DNA from 4 places in the Klebsiella sp. A52 genome. Region 2 is predicted to be linked to each of the others. Evidence: predicted binding sites of a transcription regulator. Region 2 holds the regulator's gene; each other region holds the start of a gene.
The links. The regulator CRP, encoded in region 2, controls carbon source genes, mostly activating them, when cyclic AMP is high. The targets are predictions, from matches to a motif close to ATGTGANNNNNNTCACAT.

Region 1 (5,361 bases), 1.2 Mb from region 2:
AAAGCGCCCATCGAGGGCATCGGATAGCCGCCGGTGACCGGGTTGACGTAGCGCATCTTGTAGCCGTCCCATTCGTCGGCCTCGCCAAGATGGGTCAGGTCATGCAGCGCCTCGCGGCTACGGTCGTAGCGGTAGTTAAAAATCGGCGAGGAATTTCCCACCTGATGGCGCAGCGGCAACATGTTGGCAGCGTAGCGCGGCAGGTAGTCGCCCTCTTTACGCGTCACCGGCTGCTGCTCCTGCGGATAATCTTCAGCAAAACCGCAGCCGAGATAGTTGACCAGCGGTAAATCGAGACCATCGAGCCAGACCACCGGTTCATCGCCAGGATTGCCGTGATCGTGCCAGCGCCACTGCGGAGTCAGAATAAAATCGCCGGGGCGCATTGGCGTGCGCTCGCCGTCGACGGCGGTAAACGCGCCGTGGCCTTCCACGATAAAGCGCAGCGCCGACTGATTGTGACGGTGGCTCGGCGCCACCTCGCCCGGCATGATGAGCTGCAGGCCGGCATACAGCGACGCGGTAATGGACGACTGGCCGCGCAGCTGCGGGTTCTCCAGCACCAGTACCCGACGCACCGCCTCTTTAGCGCCGATTAACTGCCCGCTTTCCAGCAGCAGCGGGCGAATTTCCTGATAGTTCCAGTACGCCGGGGCGCAGTTGGCATTCGGCGTTTGCGGCACCAGATGGTGCAACGATTCCCACAGCGGCGTCAGATTCTGTCCAGCGATATGCTGATAGAATTGCTGACGATTGCGGTTCGATTGCGGAGTAGATGGCGTCATTATTATTCTCCTCATTTATTCGCGATACCGGCAGAGGGCAGCGCGTCGGGTACAGTTCCAGGGCGGCGAACCGCCAGCATCAGCAGGATGAGCATCACCGCGCCGATCGCCGCCGGTACCGCTATAACGTAAAACAGCGTGTCGAAAGAGAGATTCATCGCCATCATCATGCCGCCGGAGAGCGAACCAACGATGGCGCCGCAGCGGCCGACGGCGTTGGACCAACTGACACCGGTCGCGCGGCTCTGAGTAGGGTAAAGCGTGGCGGTCAGCGCATTCAGGCCTACCTGCGAACCACTCACGCCGATTCCGGTGCCGAAAATCGCCAGCGCCATCAGCCACAAACCGTTTTCGCTTAAACCGATCATCACGATGCACAACGCGCCCAGGCAGTAACTCAGCGCCAGCACAAGGAAGGGATTGAAACGGTCCATCAGGATGCCGAGCAACAGTGCGCCGAGCGTGCCGCCCACCTGAAACGCGGCGGTCACCCACGAAGCGTGCTGCAAATCGATACCACGATGGTTAAGCAGCGTCGGCATCCAGCTGGAGAGCAAATAGATAATCAGCAGGCTCATAAAGAACACCACCCAGAGCATCAAGGTGATCGTCAACTGGCGGCCGACAAACAGCTGGCTAATGCTGCCTTTCGGCCCGGCCGCCGATTCATCCAGCCAGAAATGGGTTTCGGAATAGCGCTCGCCGGTGATGGCGCTGACGGTTTTGGCGATGGTCTCCTGCGGCAGTCCGCGGCGAACCTGCCAGCGCGGCGATTCCGGCAGCGCCCACAGCAGCGCGACGGCCAGCAGCAGCGGCAGGATGCCGCCTAAGGCCAGAATGCCGTGCCAGCCGATATGCGCCACCAGTTGGGCGCTCACCACGCCGCCCAGCGCCGACCCCAGCGTGAAGCCGCAGAACATCAAGGTTACTAACGCCCCGCGGCGGCGAGCCGGCAGATATTCCGAAGTCATGGTAATGGTGTTGGGCATCGCCCCGCCCAATCCCAGACCGGTGAGAAAACGCAGGATCACTAGCATTTCAAGATTCGTCGAGAACGCGGAGAGCAGGCTAAATAAGCCAAACAACGCAACACAGAACTCAATCACCCGTTTTCGGCCAAAGCGGTCAGAAAGCGGGCCGCAGAGCAGCGCCCCGGCGGTCAATCCCAATAGTCCGGCGCCAAACAGCGGCGCGAGTTCGCTGGCGCTCAGTTGCCAGTGAACGCGGATATCGGGGGCGATAAAACCAATGGCGGCGGTGTCGAAACCATCAAGCATCACCACCAGAAAACAGCAAATAATCACACGCCACTGCAGGGCGCCAACCGGCGCTGCGTTGAGTAACGTCTGTAGTTCACGTCGTTGAGCCATAATGATGCCTCAGTGCAGGTCAGGGTAGATGTTGTATTTATTTCTTTTATGTTGCGATTTTGTAACTATGGCGATGAAATGTACAATGGCTTTTCGGGCATAGACATAACCTGGAGGTTATCTGCTGATGGCGAACTGGACGCAAAAGTTGAAGCTGCAGCATTTGAAAATGCTGGTGGCGCTGGGTGAGCAAGGCAATCTCACGCAGGTCGCGAAAATGATGAATATTACCCAGCCCGCACTCTCTAAGTGGCTGACGCAATTTGAAGAAGAAGTCGGCATGCCGCTCTTTGAGCGCCACAGTAAGGGCCTGCGCCCTTCGGAAGGCGGCAAACTGCTGCTTCAGCACGCCCAGCGGCTAATCAACGACATGTCGCGCTCGCAGTACGAGATCGAGCGCTTTAAACAAGGCGGGCTGGTCGGCAGCCTGATGATCGGCTGCTCGCCGGTGGCGACAGACTGCGTGGCGCAGGCGATCCTCGCCCTGCTTAAAGAGATGCCGACCCTGCATCTGAATATCGAAGAAAAAGTGATGACTCCACTGCTACACGACCTGCTCTCCGGCGTGGTCGATGTGGTCGTCGGACGTGTTGGGGGGCGCGCGCTGGAACTGCCGCTCAACTACCGTGTGCTCTATACCGAACCGGTATGCTTCGTCGCCCGTCCCGATCATCCGCTGGCCAGCAGGTCCCATCTGAGCTGGGCGGATCTTGCCGCCTGGCGCTGGATCGTCTGGCCTACCGGCACGCCCATTCGTCAGAGTATTGATAACGCGCTGGTCGATAACGGCGTCATGCTGCCGGAGAATACTATCGAGTCGGCCTCGATGAATGTCACCAGCAATTTGCTGCAAAGCAGCGATATGATCTCTATTCTTTCTTTGCGGCTGGCGCAGCATTACGCCGAACATGGGCAACTGGCGATTCTGAATTTGCCGCGTATTGAACAAAAAGGTAGCGTTGGGATGTTCTGGCGCAAAAGCGAAGTACCGTCGCTGGCGCTCACTCGTTTTCTGCACTACCTCGCAGAATAAGGCCGCTGTTCCCATTTTCTATGCTGACGATGCGTAGAATTCATGATGTGATCGGTAGCACATTTCAGGGTTTAATTGTATGATGAATGGCAGTTCATCAAGGGTTATTACCATGAGTAAGTCGCTGAATATTATCTGGCAGTACGCGCGAGCTTTCGTCCTGATTTACGCCTGCTTGTATGCGGGCATTTTTATCGCCGGGCTACTGCCCATCACAATTCCCGGCAGCATTATCGGCATGCTGATTTTGTTCGTGCTGCTGGCGCTGCAAATTATGCCGCCGCAGTGGGTCAACCCCGGCTGCAACATCCTGATTCGCTACATGGCGCTGCTGTTCGTGCCTATCGGCGTCGGCGTAATGCAGTACTGGGATTTGCTGCGCGCGCAGCTGGGGCCGGTGGCGGTCTCCTGCGCCGTCAGTACCTTATTAGTCTTTTTGGTAGTGAGCTGGAGCTCGCATCTGGTCCACGGTGAACGCAAAATCATCGGGCAAAAAGGAAGTAAAAAATGATCCATGAAATGTGGTGGTCGCTCCCGTTAACGCTGATTGTCTTTTTCCTTGCCCGCAAGCTGGCGGCGCGGTTTAAATTTCCGCTGCTCAACCCACTGCTGGTCGCCATGGTGGTCATTATTCCTTTCCTGCTGGTCACCGGCATTTCTTATGAACGCTATTTTGCCGGCAGCAAAATCCTTAACGATCTGCTGCAGCCGGCGGTGGTCGCGCTGGCCTTTCCGCTGTATGAACAACTGCACCAGATCCGCGCGCGTTGGAAATCCATCATCACCATCTGCTTTATCGGTAGCTGCGTGGCGATGATCACCGGTACCACCGTCGCGCTGCTGATGGGCGCCACCCCGCAAATCGCCGCTTCCATCATGCCAAAATCCGTCACTACGCCGATTGCCATGGCGGTCAGCGGCAGTATTGGCGGTATTCCAGCGATTAGCGCCGTGTGCGTCATTTTCGTTGGCATCCTCGGCGCGGTGTTCGGCCATACGCTGCTTAACGCCATGCGTATTCATACTAAAGCATCCCGCGGCCTGTCGATGGGTACTGCCTCGCACGCCCTCGGCACCGCCCGTTGCGCCGAACTGGACTACCAGGAAGGGGCATTTAGCTCGCTGGCGCTGGTACTGTGCGGAATTATTACCTCGCTGGTCGCGCCTTTTCTGTTCCCGGTGATCGTCGCTGTTGTTGGATAAATGTGATATGCATCACACTTATAAATGCAACAAATTAGCGTTGCACAAACAATGAGACTTATGTCACATATAGGGCCCGTACGGGCCCGTACACTAGCTTCCCATTACATTGTTATGAGGCAACGCTATGCACTCTCGTTTTCAAGCTGCTTTGACTAATCTGGCGGCAGACCTGCAGGCGGCCATCGCCCCGATGCTCGCAGACCCGCACTTCCCGGCGCTGCTCGAAGCCGATCAGGTGGCGACGCTACAACAAGCAACAGGTTTGGATGAAGACGCGCTGGCCTTTGCGCTACTGCCGCTTGCCGCCGCCTGCGCCCGTGCCGATCTTTCTCACTTTAACGTTGGCGCTATCGCCCGCGGCGTGAGCGGTCGCTGGTATTTCGGCGGCAACATGGAATTCCTCGGCGCCACCATGCAGCAGACCGTCCACGCGGAACAGAGCGCCATCAGCCACGCCTGGCTGCGCGGCGAAAAATCCCTGCGCGCCATTACCGTCAACTACACGCCTTGCGGCCACTGTCGCCAGTTTATGAACGAACTGAACAGCGGTCTGGCGCTGCGCATTCATCTGCCGGGTCGCGAAGCGCACTCCTTGCAGCACTATCTGCCAGACGCCTTTGGTCCGAAAGATCTGGAGATTAAAACGCTGCTGATGGATGAGCAGGATCACGGCTTCCCCCTCAGCGGCGATGCGCTCACGCAGGCGGCTATTCAGGCGGCGAACCGCTGCCATGCGCCGTACAGCAACTCCCCTTCCGGCGTGGCGCTTGAGCTGAAAGACGGCACCATTTTCTGCGGCAGCTACGCGGAAAACGCGGCGTTCAATCCGACGCTACCGCCGCTGCAGGGCGCGCTGAACCTGCTGAGCCTTAACGGTTACGACTATCCGGATATCCAGCGCGCGCTGTTAGCCGAGAAAGCCGACGCCGCGCTTATCCAGTGGGATGCGACCGTTGCAACCCTGAAA
Region 2 (5,361 bases):
CCGACAGTGCAGCGCGATGCCGCGCTTAAGCGATATCACCAAGCCGACGCTGATCATTCACGCGAAAGACGATCCGTTTATGGACCATCATTCAATTCCGCCGCAGGAACAACTGCCGGCTAACGTCGAATATCAGCTCACGGAACAGGGCGGCCACGTTGGCTTTGTCGGCGGTACGCTGCGAAAACCGCAAATGTGGCTGGAGCAACGTATTCCGGATTGGTTAACCCGCTGGCTGGGAGGACAAGCATGATTATTCCCTGGCAGGATCTCGATCCCGAAACGCTGGATAATCTGATTGAAAGCTTTGTGTTGCGCGAAGGCACCGATTATGGTGAACATGAACGTTCGCTTGCCGATAAAGTCGCCGATGTAAAACAGCAGCTTAAAACCGGGGAGGCCGTGCTGGTGTGGTCAGAACTGCACGAGACGGTCAACATCATGCCCCGCAAGATGTTTAACGGCTAAGCGCCATGCCCCTCTAACCGCGAGTGCCTGGCGCGATACGGCGACACACCATCACTTAATCAGGGAGTTGTTATGTCTGCCAAACATCCAGTGATCGCAGTCACGGGCTCCAGCGGCGCGGGCACCACCACCACCAGCCTCGCGTTTCGCAAAATTTTCTCGCAACTGAACCTGCATGCCGCGGAGGTCGAAGGGGATAGCTTCCATCGCTATACTCGCCCGGAAATGGACATGGCGATCCGCAAGGCGCGCGATCAGGGCAAACACATCAGCTACTTTGGCCCGGAAGCCAACGACTTCAGCCTGCTTGAACGCACCTTTTTAGAGTACGGCGAATTCGGCAAGGGCCAGTCGCGCAAATATCTCCATACCTACGATGAAGCGGTTCCCTGGAATCAGGTTCCCGGCACCTTTACCCCATGGCAACCGCTGCCTGAACCGACCGACGTGTTGTTTTATGAAGGGCTGCACGGCGGCGTGGTGACGCCGCAGCATGACGTGGCGAAACATGTCGACCTGCTGGTCGGCGTGGTGCCGATCGTCAACCTTGAATGGATCCAGAAGCTCATTCGCGATACCAGCGAACGCGGCCATTCGCGCGAAGCGGTGATGGACTCGGTGGTGCGTTCGATGGAAGACTATATCAATTTCATCACCCCGCAGTTCTCACGCACCCATATCAACTTCCAGCGTGTGCCGACGGTCGATACCTCGAATCCGTTTGCCGCCAAAGGCATTCCATCGCTCGACGAAAGCTTCGTGGTGATTCACTTTCGCAATTTGCAGGGGATTGATTACCCCTGGCTGTTGGCGATGCTACAGGGGTCGTTTATCTCGCATATGAACACCCTGGTGGTGCCAGGCGGTAAGATGGGGCTGGCGATGGAGCTCATTATGGCGCCGCTGGTCGAGCGCTTGATGGAAGGCAAAACCATTAGTTAAGGGCAAAATAAAACCCCGGTCGCCGTGCTGCCGGGGTTAGCGTCCCGCTACATCAATTCGTCTCAGGCTTCGATCACTTCGTAAGAGTGGGTGATGTTAACGGCCTTTTCCAGCATCAGCGCCACCGAACAATACTTCTCCGCGGATAAATCCACCGCACGGGACACCGCCGCATCCTTCAGCTCTTTACCGGTGACGATAAAGTGCAGATTGATATGGGTGAACAGGCGCGGCGCCTCTTCACGGCGTTCAGAGGTCAGCTTCACTTCGCAGTTGGTGACGTTTTGACGCCCTTTTTGCAGGATAGACACCACGTCAATTGCGCTACAGCCGCCCGCCGCCATCAGCACCATTTCCATCGGGCTGGGCGCTTTGTCCCCGGAGTTGCCATCCATTAAAATCTGGTGGCCGGAGGCCGACTCACCGATGAAGGTTAGACCTTCCACCCATTTCACACGCGCTTGCATAAAATTTAACTCCGCTGTTGCAATTTTCCTGACAGATTACGCGCACATAACAAATCTCGCAACGGAAGGCGACCTGGGTCATGCTGAAGCGAGACACCAGGAGACATGCGGTGAAAGCTATGCTAAAACAGTCTGGATGCTACAGTAATACATTGATGTACCGCATGTATGCTGAGGAGTTCACATTACAGGCTGCATAAATTGAGCAGCCAGCTTCCCAGGCATAGGGAAAAATACGATTGCATGCCCGGATGCCGTGTAGTGTCGGCGTCCGGAGATAGCTTATAACAGAGGATAACCGCGCATGGTGCTTGGCAAACCGCAAACAGACCCTACCCTTGAATGGTTCTTGTCTCATTGCCACATTCATAAGTACCCATCAAAGAGCACGCTGATTCACCAGGGTGAGAAAGCGGAAACGCTTTACTACATCGTAAAAGGCTCCGTGGCTGTACTCATCAAGGATGAAGAAGGTAAAGAGATGATCCTCTCTTACCTCAACCAGGGCGATTTCATCGGTGAATTAGGCCTGTTTGAAGAAGGTCAGGAACGTAGTGCCTGGGTACGTGCGAAAACCGCATGTGAAGTGGCCGAGATCTCTTACAAAAAATTCCGTCAGTTAATCCAGGTGAACCCGGACATCCTGATGCGCCTCTCTTCGCAGATGGCGCGTCGTCTGCAGGTCACTTCCGAGAAAGTCGGTAACCTTGCTTTCCTCGACGTGACGGGCCGTATCGCTCAGACCTTACTGAATCTGGCGAAACAGCCTGATGCCATGACCCACCCGGACGGGATGCAGATCAAAATCACCCGCCAGGAAATTGGCCAGATCGTCGGCTGTTCTCGTGAGACGGTTGGCCGTATTCTGAAGATGCTGGAAGATCAAAATCTGATCTCCGCACACGGTAAAACTATCGTCGTCTACGGTACCCGTTAAGTCGCTAAACGGCGTATTGCTCCGCGCAGTACGCCGTTTTTGTTTCTCCCATGTGGCGCAGGCTGATTTACCACCCGGAAGTCAACTACGCACTGCGGCAAACGCTGGTGCTGTGTCTACCTGTGGCCATCGGGCTTCTGCTCGGCCATCTGCAGCAAGGGTTGCTGTTCTCGTTAGTTCCCGCCTGTTGCAATATCGCCGGTCTCGACACCCCGCATAAACGCTTTTTCAAACGCCTGATCGTTGGCGGCTGCCTGTTTGCCGGCAGCAGCCTGATTGTGCAATTGCTTCTGGCGCGGGACATCCCGTTGCCGCTTATCCTCAGCGCGCTGGCGCTGATTCTCGGCGTGACGGCGGAAATCAGTTCGCTGCACGCTCGCCTGTTGCCGGCATCGCTTATCGCCGCCATTTTTACCTTAAGCCTGGCCGGCAATATGCCCATCTGGGAGCCGCTGCTTATCTATGCGCTGGGAACCTTGTGGTACGGACTCTTTAACTGGTTCTGGTTTTGGCTCTGGCGGGAGCAGCCGCTGCGCGAGTCGTTAAGCCTGCTTTACCGCGAACTGGCTAATTATTGCGAGGCCAAATATAGCCTCCTGACGCAGCACACTGACCCGACGACCTCCCTGCCGCCGCTGCTTACCCGCCAGCAGAAGGTGGTCGATTTAATTACCCAATGCTACCAGCAGATGCATATGTTAGCCGCCAACCAGCGTAGCGATCATAAGCGCCTGCTGCGCGCGTTCCAGGTTGGGCTGGATCTGCAGGAACATATTTCAGTGAGCCTGCACCAGCCGGAAGAGGTACAAAAACTGGTGGAGCGCAGCCATGCGGAAGCGGTTATCCGCTGGAACGCGCAGACCGTCGCCGCGCGTCTGCGGGTGCTGGCGGATGATATTCTCTACCACCGCTACCCGCGTCGCTTCCAGATGGATAAGCAAATCGGCGCGCTGGAAAAAATCGCTTATCAGCATCCCGATAACCCGGTAGGCCAGTTCTGCGCCTGGCACTTCAGTCGTATCGCCCGCGTGCTGCGCACCCAGCGCCCGCTGTACGCACGTAACCTGATGGCGGATAAAGAACGGCGCCTACCGCTACTACCGGCGCTGAAGAACTACCTGTCATTGAAATCCCCGGCGCTGCGCAACGCCGCGCGCATCAGCGTAATGTTGAGCATCGCCAGCCTGATGGGCAGCGCCCTACATCTGCCGAAGCCGTACTGGATCCTGATGACCGTGCTGTTCGTGACGCAAAACGGTTACGGCGCCACCCGCGTGCGGATTGTCCACCGGGCGGCAGGCACCCTGGCGGGCCTGGTGATCGCCTGGCTGACCCTACATTTCCACGTACCGGAGAGCTACACGTTAAGCGGTATGTTGTTCATCACGCTGCTGAGCTATCTCATCATCCGTAAACACTACGGCTGGGCGATGGTGGGCTTTACCGTCACCGCGGTATATACCCTGCAGTTGCTAACGCTTAACGGCGAGCAGTTCATCGTCGCCCGCTTTATCGATACCATCATTGGCTGTCTGATCGCCTTTGGCGGGATGGTCTGGCTATGGCCGCAATGGCAGAGCGGCCTGCTACGTAAAAACGCCCACGATGCCCTGGAGGCCGATCAGGAGGCTATTCGGCTGATCCTTAGCGCCGATCCGCAGGCCCCGGCGTTGGCCTACCAGCGTATGCGCGTCAACCAGGCGCACAACGCCCTGTATAACTCGCTTAACCAGGCGATGCAGGAACCGGGCTTTAACTCGCACTATCTGGAAGATATGAAGCTGTGGGTAACCCATAGCCAGTTTATCGTTGAGCATATCAACGCCATGACCACGCTGGCGCGCGAGCATACGATGCTAACGCCTGACCTGGCGCAGCGGTATCTGGAATCGTGTGAAATTGCCCTGCAGCGCTGTCAGCAGCGTCTGGATTCAGACGGGCCGGGCAGCGCGGGCGATGTGAATATTATGGAATCCCAGGACGGGGAAGTGTTGCGTGGGCCGCTCAGCACCCTTGAGCAGCATTTGCAGCGGATCCTCGGCCATCTGAACACCATGCACACCATTTCGTCGGTGGCATGGCGTCAGCGTCCGCATCACGGCATCTGGCTACGCACGACTAAGCGCTAAGTACGTTTTTAACCGCCTGCGCGAAGCGCGCCATCCCTTCGGCGATATCGCTATCATCAATCACCAGCGACGGCACAAAGCGCATTACGTCCGGCCCGGCGTTTAACACCATCACCCCGGCCTCCGCCGCGGCATAGAGGAAATCGCGCGCGCGTCCGTGATGCTGCGGCTTAAGCGCGGCGCCGATTAACAGTCCCATGCCGCGGATGTCGCTGAACAGATCAAACTGCGCATCGATCTGCTGCAGGTGTTCGACAAACAGCGCCCGTTTGGCATTGACGCCCGCCAGCACCTGCGGCGTGTTAATCAGGTTGAAAGCCGCGGTCGCCACCGCACAGGCCAGCGGATTGCCGCCGTAGGTGGAGCCATGGGAACCGGCATGGAAGGCGCTGGCGATTTCATTGGTGGTTAACATCGC
Region 3 (5,361 bases), 2.2 Mb from region 2:
CGCCAGGGCAACGGTGCTGACGCTAACGAAAATAGAAGCCACAAGTGACGTTGTCACTAATCCGGCAAGCCACGGGTTCATATCCTGCAGGAACACCGGTAGAGCGTACAGGCTGTTGATTTCCGGGTGCAGAAACTTCGCCGCCACGCCGATAATGGCGATCGCGAAGGCGATAGGCAGGCAGAAGAAAAAGGCAATCCAGGTAGAGCGTTTCGCCGATTTTACGTTTTTGGTCGAACTGATCGCCTGAATGACAAACTGGGTACAGAAGATGGAGCCGATGGTGCCGATAAGCCAGGCGCAGATGGTGCCGGCGCCAAAATTACCATCCCAGGTCCAGTAGTAATCCGGCATCTTCTCAATCATCGGCGTGAAACCGCCGGTTTTTGCCAGCGCGAAGCCCATAATAATGAGTAGACCGGCATATTTTAATGCGCTGTGCAGCATGGTGACCCAGGCTACGCCTTTCATACCGCCGAAGGCAAAATAGAAAGTACTAACAATGGCGGTAATAAACGCCGCGAGGGGTAAATTGATCTTTAATACCGTGGAAATTGCCGCCGCGCCGCTGACGTAGTTACCGACGTTCACCAGCAACAGGGCGTAAATCATAATGATGGAAATAATATTCTTGGTACTGGTGCCGTATCGCTCGGCAATCGCCCCGGAAATAGTAATTTTGCCGGTATTATAAATCCGCTTAACCAGTATCAGGCCAAACAACGGAAAGCCAATGGCGGCGCCCAGCACCGACCACGAGGCGGCAATCCCGCTCTCAAATGCGGCCTGTGCGGTTCCGATAGTCGACTTGGCGCCGATATATTCCGACATCAGCAGGATACCAACGATAAAGGCCGGCATCGCGCGCGAGCCCTCCATAAAATCCCCGGAGTTTTTACTTCTGATGCGGAACGTCAGCCAGGTGGTAAATAAGATATAGGCGATGACAATGCCGACAATAATAAAGGTATCTTCAGTGGTAAAATGATTCATCTTAGCCTCTCTTTGGGCGTACGAATCCTGGGCACACAGGTACCCGGTCTATTTTGTTGAAGAAGCGCAGCGCTTAATTAAGATACTGCGCGATGATCCCACGTATTTGCTGCAGTTGAGATGCGCTAAACTGCACCGCGTAGCGGCTATCGCCGACTTCATGGCCCATCAGCTGCAAGGCTTTTTTCACCGCGGCAGGGGAAAAGGCGACTTTATAGAGATCGGTACGCAGGCCGGTGACGTTTTCCTGCGCCAGCCTTGAGGCCGCAATATCGCCTGCCTGGAAGCTTGACCAAATCGCGTTAATCTCCCGTGGCGCCACGTTAGCCAGCCCGGAAATGCACGCTGAACAACCATCCACGAAACCCTGATGAATCAGCGAATCCGGCCCGTTCAGGACATTAAAACCGTCGATGTCGCACACCGCATCAAGAAAGCCCTTCAGGCTGTCATAGCTACCCGCGCTATCTTTTATGCCAATAATGTTGCCATGCGCAGCCAGCCGACGAGCGGTTTGCGGTTCAATGGTGTTCCCGGTACGCGCCGGGATGTTATAGAGAAATACCGGTACGCTGAGCGCATCGGCGATCGCCGTGTAGTGGCTTACCAGCTCATCTTGTTTAAGCGGCACGAACCACGGGGTGATGACGGACACCGCGTCGACGCCTGATCTTGCTATCTGCTGGCCAAGACGAATGGTTTCCCGCGTCGACACTTCGCCAATATGGGCCACCACCGGCGCGCGTCCGGCAACCGCCTCGACGCAGGTTTCGGCAACCGCAATTTTTTCCGCCTCATTAAGGACGAAAAACTCGCCGTTGGTTCCGCCGCAAAAAATGCCGTTACCGGCGGCCAGCTGTCGCTCTACCTGCTGGCGTAGCGCCGTCAGGTTCAGTTCACCACTAGCGGTAAAGGGGGTAACAATGGCGGTTAACACGCCGCGAATGGAATGATGCATTTATCTCTCTTCTCCCTGATGACATGACTGTGGAAACAGCGTCTGGTAAATCGCCTGGACTTGAGCCTGGCTTACGCTGCATGGGGCATTGTTCATTAATCGTTTTACTTCCAGCGCCGCGGCGCTTAGCGTTTCAATACTCTCTGGTGGTACGCCCAGCGCGGCGAGGTTGTCCGGCAGCGCCAGCCGTTTCACCAGCTGTGCCAGCCAGCGGACCAGCGCATGAGATTTCTCTTCGTTATTCAAGGTCAGATCGGCGTCCGGGATCAGATCCCAGACCTGAGCGAATTTATCCACCGCGTACGGGCGCACGACCTGCATACAGGGGGCCAGCAGAATGGCGTTCGCGACGCCGTGCGGCAGATGCCAGGTGCCGCCAAGCGGGTAGGAGAGCGCGTGCACCAGATGCGTGCCGGCATGATTGATAGCCACGCCGCCATAGTACGAGGCCCACAACATCTCCAGTTTCGCCGTGAGATCCTGCGGGTCGGTCACGGAACGCTCAATATTCCGTACCAGCTTATACAGGCCGATTAAGGCGGCGTTATCGCTTACCGGGTTCGCGACGGTTGAAGTAAAGCACTCCAGAAGATGACACAGCGCATCGATGCCGGTGGAGGCGGCAATGGCCGCAGGCATGCTGGTGGTCAGTTCCGGCAACAGGGCCACGAAATCCGGCAGCAGCACCGGGGAGATAATCCCCACTTTGGTATTACGTTCGGGAATAGCCAGGATAGCGTTTGGCGTCGCTTCCGAGCCGGTGCCGGCGGTGGCGGGTATCAGCAGCGATGCCAGACGCAGGCGCGGTTTCTCGCCGTCGATCAGCGCGTTCAGCGAAGGGGATGCGGGATGAAGTAGTACCGAGAGCAGCTTAGCCACGTCGAGAACGCTGCCGCCGCCGATACCGACGACCATCTCCGGCTGCGCTCCCGCGAGTTGGGCAACAATCTGCGCCACATCATGTTGGCTGGGCTCTGCCGGGACGGAATCCACGATCCTCACATCAACGGTATTCTCGCCCAGCAGATGTTGGATCCGTTTGGTCGCTTCGAGCTTACCGACGTTCGCATCGGTGACCAGCAAAATGTTTTTTTTACCTGCCAGCACTGGCTTCAGCGCTGAGATGGCGCCCGCGCCGCTGATAATCGTGCTGTTAATCGTCGCCACGTCTTACTCCTTTTTTGTAATGATTAAATTCAATCAATCCACTTGGTGTTCACTCATTTCGATGAGCAAAAGTTATAATTTATACGGAGGTTTAATAACTTGAGCTTGCTCACATTTAATCAAATATGATTGAATATAATCATTAGCGATTCAGATAAGCGATGAAGGAAAGAGAATGAGCTGCGGCGATAATCCTGTTCTGGTGCTGGCAGATGACTTTACCGGGGCCAATGATGCCGGTGTCAGTCTGGCGGAAGCGGGTTTAGCGGTTGAGGTGGCGTTTAACGCCGGTCATCAGCCGACCACCCGGGCGTTGGTTCTCAATAGCGATAGTCGGGCGCTTTCCGCGGCGCAGGCAGCAGAGAAAGTAAACGCGATACTCGGTGATGCGGAAAATTTCGCCGCCGTCTGGCAGGTGAAGAAAATCGACTCCACCCTGCGCGGCAACCCCGGCGCGGAACTGGAGGCAATGATGCGTGCGCGGAGCTGTTCTGTCGCGGTTGTCGCGCCGGCCTTTCCGGCGGCAGGGCGCATAACCCGCGGCGGACGATGTTATGTCCACGGCGTGGCGCTCGATAAAACCGAATTCGCCAGCGATCCCAAAACGCCGGTCAGTAGCGCCGATATTGGGCAATTGCTCGCCATGCAGAGCCGCCTGCCGTGCCGTTCGCTGGATGCGCAGCAACTGGCAGCCGCCCTCGCGGAAGAGAGCGACCAACCGCGTGTGTTGATTATTGATGCTGAAGAAGACGCGCAGCTGGATAAGGTAATCGCCGCGGTAGCCAGCCGCGCGCGGCAAACGCTGCTGGTGGGATCTGCGGGGATCTGCGAGGCGCTGGCGCGCTACCTGCGCCGGGCCACGACCGGGCCGTTGCTGGCGGTGGTCGGCTCCATGAGTGAAATAGCGCAGGCTCAGGTCGCCGCTTTGGCCGGCCATCCGCGAGTCGCGCGGATCGGGATTGATGCCGCCCGCGCCTTTAACGGCGACGCCCTGGCCGATGCCCGGCGAATCGCCGCGGCGCTGGCGGCAAATCATCATTGCGTGGTCACCACCTGCGCGGACAGCGCTGTCCGGCACGGCATTGAGGCGCTGTGCCGTGAACGCGGCTTGAGCCGCGCTGCGCTGGGAGAACGGATCTGCGCTTATCTCGCGCAGGTCACTCAACTCGCCGTTGAGTTCCATGCGCCCGGGGCGCTCTATCTGTCCGGTGGCGATGTCGCGATCGCCGTCGCTCAGGCGCTCGGCGCGCAGGGGTTTCATATAACCGGCCGGGTGGCGCAATGCGTGCCGTACGGCCATTTTCTCGGAAGTCGCTGGCCGCGTCCGGTGATGACCAAAGCAGGGGGATTCGGTACGGAGACCACGCTGCGGGATGTCGTGAATTTTATTGAGGAGAAACTGAGTGTCTAACATGATTGCGGTAACGATGGGCGACCCGGCGGGCATTGGTCCGGAAATTATTATTAAATCGCTGAGCGAAGGCGAACTGAGCGGCGCGCCGGTGGTGGTGGTGGGCTGCGCGCAGACGCTGCGGCGAATCCTGGCGCTGAACATTACCCCGCGCGCGGAGTTGCGGATTATTGAGCACCCGAGAGAAGCGCAGTTTTCACCCGCGACGATTAACGTGATTGATGAACCGTTAAGCGACCCTCAGGCCCTGCGGCCCGGTGAAGTTCAGGCCCAGGCCGGGGATTTGGCGTATCGCTGCATCAAGCGCGCCACCGCGCTGGCGCTGGCGGGCGAAGTTAAAGCTATCGCCACCGCGCCGTTAAATAAGGAAGCGCTACATTTGGCCGGGCACCATTTCCCGGGACACACCGAACTGCTGGCCCACCTGACCCAGACTAAAGATTATGCCATGGTGCTGTACACCGATAAGCTTAAGGTGATCCACGTCACCACCCATATCGCGCTGCGACGCTTCCTCGATACCCTAAGCCAGTCGCGGGTAGAGACGGTTATCCGCGTCGCCGATGATTTTTTACGCCGCGTGGGTTACCAGCAGCCGCGTATCGCGGTCGCTGGGGTGAATCCCCATGCCGGTGAAAACGGTCTGTTTGGCGATGAGGAAATTCGTATCGTCGCCCCGGCCGTCGCGGCGATGAAGGCACAGGGCGTTCATGTCTTCGGACCGTGCCCGCCGGACACCGTTTTTATGCAGTGCCATGAAGGCATGTACGATATGGTGGTGGCGATGTATCACGATCAGGGGCATATTCCGCTCAAGCTGCTCGGGTTCTAT
Region 4 (5,361 bases), 540 kb from region 2:
ATCTTCACGCAAAACGGTTGGGTGCAAAGCTATGGCTCTCGCTGCGTGAAGCCGCCGGTGGTTATCGGCGATGTCAGCCGTCCGCAAGCGATCACCGTCGAATGGGCGAAGTACGCGCAGTCTCTTACCGACAAGCCGGTCAAAGGCATGTTGACCGGTCCGGTAACCATTCTGTGCTGGTCCTTCCCGCGCGAGGATGTCAGCCGCGAAACAATCGCGAAGCAGATTGCGCTGGCGCTGCGCGATGAAGTGGCGGATCTGGAGGCGGCCGGTATCGGTATTATCCAGATTGATGAACCGGCACTGCGCGAAGGTCTGCCGCTGAAACGCAGCGATTGGGATGCTTATTTACAGTGGGGCGTCGAAGCTTTCCGCATCAATGCCGCGGTTGCTAAGGATGACACCCAGATTCATACCCACATGTGTTATTGCGAGTTCAATGACATCATGGACTCTATCGCCGCGCTGGATGCCGATGTGATCACCATTGAAACCTCGCGTTCCGACATGGAACTGCTGGAATCGTTTGAAGAGTTTGAATATCCAAACGAAATCGGCCCGGGCGTTTATGATATCCACTCGCCAAACGTGCCGAGCGTGGAGTGGATTGAAGGGTTGCTGGAGAAAGCCGCGCAGCGTATCCCGGCGGAGCGCTTGTGGGTTAATCCGGACTGCGGCCTGAAAACCCGCGGCTGGCCGGAAACCCGCGCCGCGCTGGCGAACATGGTGCAAGCGGCGCAAAATCTGCGCGAATCAGCCTGATAGATACGCGGAAAACAACAGAGGAGGCCACGGCCTCCTCTTTTCATGTATCAGGCGAGTTACCCTTTTTTACCGCCATATTGAGCAAACCAGGCCAGCATCCGCTGCCAGCCATCTTTGGCTGACTCTTCGTGATAGCTGGCGCGATAGTCGGCATTAAAGGCGTGATCGGCCTCGGGATAGACCACGATCTCGGCGTTCGCATTTGCCGCCCGCAGCGCCTGGCGCATGGTCTCGACGGTATCCTGCGGAATACTGGCGTCTTTAGCGCCGTACAGGCCAAGTACCGGCGCGTTGAGATCGACCGCGATATCCACCGGGTGTTTTGGCGAATTCAGCGATTTTTCTCCCACCAGTTTGCCATACCAGGCGACGCCTGCCTTCAACTGCGGGTTATGCGCGGCATACAGCCAGGTAATGCGCCCACCCCAGCAAAAACCGGTGATCAGCAGACGATGGGCATCGCCGCCGTGGCGCGCCGCCCAGCTGGCGACGTGGTCGAGATCCGCCAGCACCTGTGCGTCCGGCACCTTAGTGACCAGTTCTTTGAACAGGGTAGGGATATCGTTGTACTCATTCGGATCGCCCTGGCGGAAGTAGAGTTCTGGCGCAATCGCCAGATAGCCTTCCTGCGCCAGGCGGCGGCACAGATCGCGAATATGTTCATGTACGCCGAAAATCTCCTGCACCACGATAACGATCGGCAGCGGGCCGTCGGCGTTTTTCGGGCGGGCGTGATAGGCTGGCATATTCTCGCCCTGCGATGGGATCGAGGTTTCTCCGGCGACAATCTGCTCATCCGACGTATGGACGGCGGTCGAGGCGTGCGGCGAGGCTGCAGGTGCGAATCCAGGTTGCTTGGTGGTGGTCATGGTATTCTCCGTACCCTTATTTATTAGCGCAACACTAACTATAGACCCTTTAGTTCGGGCGGTAATAAAGCACAGTGCCTGAAAGCGGCTATCTTTTGTTCTGTGACCGTGAATATAACTTGTTAATGTGATGTAAATCACTATTTGTTGAAAAACAAATGCAATCATTGTTATGCATGGTGACCATAATCACAAAAATAAGCGAGTGGCTTCTGTAAAGTACCCTTTTGCTTCTGCTGATACTTCGACCCACAGAGGAGTTTTTTATGTCCAAGTCTGATGTTTTTCATCTCGGCCTCACTAAGAACGATTTACAAGGGGCTACGCTGGCTATCGTCCCTGGCGATCCGGAGCGTGTGGAAAAGATCGCCGCGCTGATGGATAAGCCGGTTAAGCTGGCATCACATCGTGAATTTACCTCCTGGCGCGCTGAGCTGGATGGCAAACCGGTGATTGTTTGCTCCACCGGTATCGGTGGCCCGTCGACCTCTATCGCCGTGGAAGAGCTGGCGCAGCTGGGGGTTCGTACCTTCCTGCGTATCGGCACCACCGGGGCGATTCAGCCGCACATCAACGTTGGTGATGTGCTGGTGACGACCGGTTCTGTCCGTCTGGATGGCGCCAGCCTGCACTTTGCGCCGATGGAGTTTCCGGCCGTTGCTGACTTCGCTTGTACCACCGCGCTGGTGGAAGCGGCGAAATCAATTGGTGCGACCACCCATATCGGTGTAACAGCCTCCTCTGATACCTTCTATCCAGGCCAGGAGCGTTACGACACCTTCTCCGGCCGTGTCGTGAGCCGCTTCAAAGGCTCAATGGAAGAGTGGCAGGCAATGGGCGTCATGAACTATGAAATGGAATCCGCTACGCTGCTGACCATGTGCGCCAGCCAGGGCCTGCGCGCCGGGATGGTGGCAGGGGTTATCGTCAACCGTACCCAGCAAGAGATCCCTAACGCCGAAACCATGAAGCAAACCGAAAGCCACGCGGTGAAAATCGTTGTGGAAGCGGCGCGCCGCCTGCTGTAGTTCTTCACTTTTTCTCGCAAGGCCGGACCCTCCGGCCTTTCTTTTTTGCGTAGCGCCTCGCAGGAAAATCCTTTTCAACTGGACGTTTGTACAGCACAATTCTATTTTGTGTCGTAAGTGGTTGCCGGGGAGGCGTTGTGGATATCTCTATTGTGATAAGCGCCGTGGTGGCGCTGGCGGCAGGGTTAGTCGTTGGCTGGCTGGCGACAAAAGCCCGCGCCGATCAAATCCGTGCCGATCTCATTGAAGAGCGCCGCGAGCTGGATATCGAACTTAGCGCCGCACGTCAGCAGCTGGTGCAGGAATCGCACTGGCGCGATGAGTGCGAACTTCTCAACAACGAGCTGCGCAGCCTGCGTGATATCAACACCTCGCTGGAGGCCGACCTGCGGGAAGTGACCACTCGTCTGGAATCTACACAGCTACACGCCGAAGATAAAATCCGCCAGATGGTCAACAGCGAGCAGCGCCTGAGCGAGCAGTTTGAAAACCTGGCGAATCGCATATTCGAACACAGCAACCGCCGGGTTGATGAACAAAACCGGCAGAGCCTGCATGGCCTGCTGACGCCGCTCCGGGAACAGCTCGACGGCTTTCGTCGCCAGGTTCAGGACAGCTTCGGCCAGGAGGCGCGTGAGCGCCACACGCTGGCGCACGAAATCCGCAACCTGCAACAGCTGAACGCACAGATGGCGCAAGAGGCGTTAAACCTGACGAAAGCGCTGAAGGGCGATAACAAAACCCAGGGCAACTGGGGAGAAGTGGTGCTAACCCGCGTGCTGGAGGCCTCCGGCCTGCGCGAAGGCTATGAGTATCAAACACAGGTCAGCATCGAAACCGATAACCGCTCGCGGATGCAGCCGGATGTTATCGTGCGCCTGCCGCAGGGCAAAGACGTGGTTATCGACGCCAAAATGACGCTGGTCGCCTATGAGCGTTATTTCAACGCTGACGACGACTACACCCGCGAAGCGGCGCTACAGGAGCATATTGCCTCGGTACGTAACCATATTCGCCTGCTGGGCCGCAAAGATTATCAACAACTGCCGGGGTTACGTTCGCTCGACTATGTATTGATGTTTATCCCCGTCGAGCCGGCGTTCCTGCTGGCTATCGACCGTCAGCCTGAGCTTATCAGCGAGGCGCTGAAGAACAATATTATGTTAGTTAGCCCAACAACCCTGTTAGTGGCGCTGCGCACTATCGCTAATTTGTGGCGCTATGAGCATCAAAGCCGTAACGCGCAGAAAATCGCCGAGCGCGCCGGGCGCCTGTACGACAAGATGCGGCTGTTTGTCGACGATATGTCGGCCATCGGCCAAAGCCTTGATAAAGCGCAGGATAACTATCGCCAGGCGATGAAAAAGCTCGCCTCGGGGCGCGGCAACCTGCTGGTACAGGCCGAGTCATTCCGTGGCCTGGGCGTCGAGGTTAAACGCGAGATTAATCCTGATTTAGTCGAACAAGCCACGGCGCAGGATGACGAATACCGCCTTGAGGAAGATGAAAATTTACCGCAGGAAGATGTGTTTAGTGCCGATTCCGCGTCTGTAGCGAGAGCAAACGAGCACGTCAGGCCAAGCTGAAACGTATGGGAAATGGCCTGAATCTGTTACACTCGCTGAACATTTTCTTGATAAGTAAGCGGGCATAGAGATGGTTGAGGATTCACAAGAAACGACGCATTTTGGCTTTCAAACGGTAGCCAAAGAGCAGAAGGCGGACATGGTGGCGCATGTATTCCATTCTGTCGCTGCAAAATATGATGTGATGAACGACTTAATGTCGTTCGGGATTCATCGCTTGTGGAAGCGCTTCACCATCGACTGCAGCGGCGTGCGTCGTGGGCAAACCGTGCTGGACTTAGCGGGCGGTACCGGCGACCTGACGGCGAAGTTTTCCCGTCTGGTGGGTGAAACCGGTCGCGTGATGCTCGCCGATATCAACGATTCGATGCTCAAAATGGGCCGCGAAAAACTGCGTAACATCGGTATTGTCGGTAACGTCGAATACGTTCAGGCCAACGCCGAAGCGCTGCCGTTTGCGGATAACACCTTTGACTGCATCACCATCTCCTTTGGCCTGCGTAACGTTACCGATAAAGACAAAGCGCTGCGTTCAATGTACCGCGTGCTGAAACCGGGCGGACGTTTGCTGGTTCTGGAGTTCTCCAAACCGATTCTCGAACCACTGAGCAAAGCCTACGACGCTTACTCCTTCCACGTGCTGCCGAAAGTCGGCGAACTGGTGGCAAACGATGCGGAAAGCTATCGCTATCTGGCGGAATCCATCCGCATGCATCCCGATCAGGAGACCCTGAAAGGCATGATGCAGGAGGCGGGTTTTGAAAGCGTCGACTACTACAACCTGACGGCAGGTATTGTCGCGCTACACCGCGGCTATAAGTTCTGACAGGAGGGACGCTATGCCTTTCGCACCACTGGTTACCGCTGGCATCGAAACGGTTCTTAATACTTTTCTCTGGCGCGACCGCGCGCTTAAACCGGCGCGTCAACGCCTGCTGGGGAAAGTGCTGCGCGTAGAGCTCAAAGAGCTGTCGGCGCCTGTCGTGCTGGCCTATAGCGAGCAGCAAATCGACGTGCTCGGCGCATGGGAAGGCGAAGCTGACTGTACCGTAATTACCCGCCTGAGCGTGCTGCCGCAGCTGCGTAACCGCCAGCAGTTGACCGCGCTGATTC

Region 1: the regulator CRP is predicted to act here: its motif matches at 3,234-3,251, upstream of KGA69_RS14160 (CidA/LrgA family protein).
Region 3: the regulator CRP is predicted to act here: its motif matches at 3,216-3,233, upstream of KGA69_RS18775 (iron-containing alcohol dehydrogenase).
Region 4: the regulator CRP is predicted to act here: its motif matches at 1,760-1,777, upstream of udp (uridine phosphorylase).

What each region holds. Positions count from the first base shown of each region.
Region 1 is NZ_CP074437.1:2,988,936-2,994,296, reverse strand. Features, by position in the region: gene gtdA (gentisate 1,2-dioxygenase) at 1-785, opposite strand, end outside; gene KGA69_RS14170 (3-hydroxybenzoate transporter MhbT) at 797-2,155, opposite strand; gene KGA69_RS14165 (LysR substrate-binding domain-containing protein) at 2,283-3,188, shown strand; gene KGA69_RS14160 (CidA/LrgA family protein) at 3,301-3,699, shown strand; gene KGA69_RS14155 (CidB/LrgB family autolysis modulator) at 3,696-4,391, shown strand; gene cdd (cytidine deaminase) at 4,519-5,361, shown strand, end outside.
Region 2 is NZ_CP074437.1:1,776,601-1,781,961, reverse strand. Features, by position in the region: gene KGA69_RS08275 (hydrolase) at 1-253, shown strand, start outside; gene KGA69_RS08270 (YheU family protein) at 250-468, shown strand; gene KGA69_RS08265 (phosphoribulokinase) at 541-1,410, shown strand; gene KGA69_RS08260 (OsmC family protein) at 1,473-1,877, opposite strand; gene crp (cAMP-activated global transcriptional regulator CRP) at 2,182-2,814, shown strand; gene KGA69_RS08250 (YccS/YhfK family putative transporter) at 2,865-4,943, shown strand; gene argD (bifunctional acetylornithine/succinyldiaminopimelate transaminase) at 4,933-5,361, opposite strand, start outside.
Region 3 is NZ_CP074437.1:3,974,833-3,980,193, reverse strand. Features, by position in the region: gene KGA69_RS18785 (sodium:solute symporter family protein) at 1-993, opposite strand, end outside; gene KGA69_RS18780 (dihydrodipicolinate synthase family protein) at 1,067-1,951, opposite strand; gene KGA69_RS18775 (iron-containing alcohol dehydrogenase) at 1,952-3,118, opposite strand; gene dtnK (D-threonate kinase) at 3,294-4,529, shown strand; gene KGA69_RS18765 (D-threonate 4-phosphate dehydrogenase) at 4,522-5,361, shown strand, end outside.
Region 4 is NZ_CP074437.1:1,233,177-1,238,537, reverse strand. Features, by position in the region: gene metE (5-methyltetrahydropteroyltriglutamate--homocysteine S-methyltransferase) at 1-762, shown strand, start outside; gene KGA69_RS05720 (dienelactone hydrolase family protein) at 822-1,634, opposite strand; gene udp (uridine phosphorylase) at 1,901-2,662, shown strand; gene rmuC (DNA recombination protein RmuC) at 2,800-4,248, shown strand; gene ubiE (bifunctional demethylmenaquinone methyltransferase/2-methoxy-6-polyprenyl-1,4-benzoquinol methylase UbiE) at 4,319-5,074, shown strand; gene ubiJ (ubiquinone biosynthesis protein UbiJ) at 5,088-5,361, shown strand, end outside.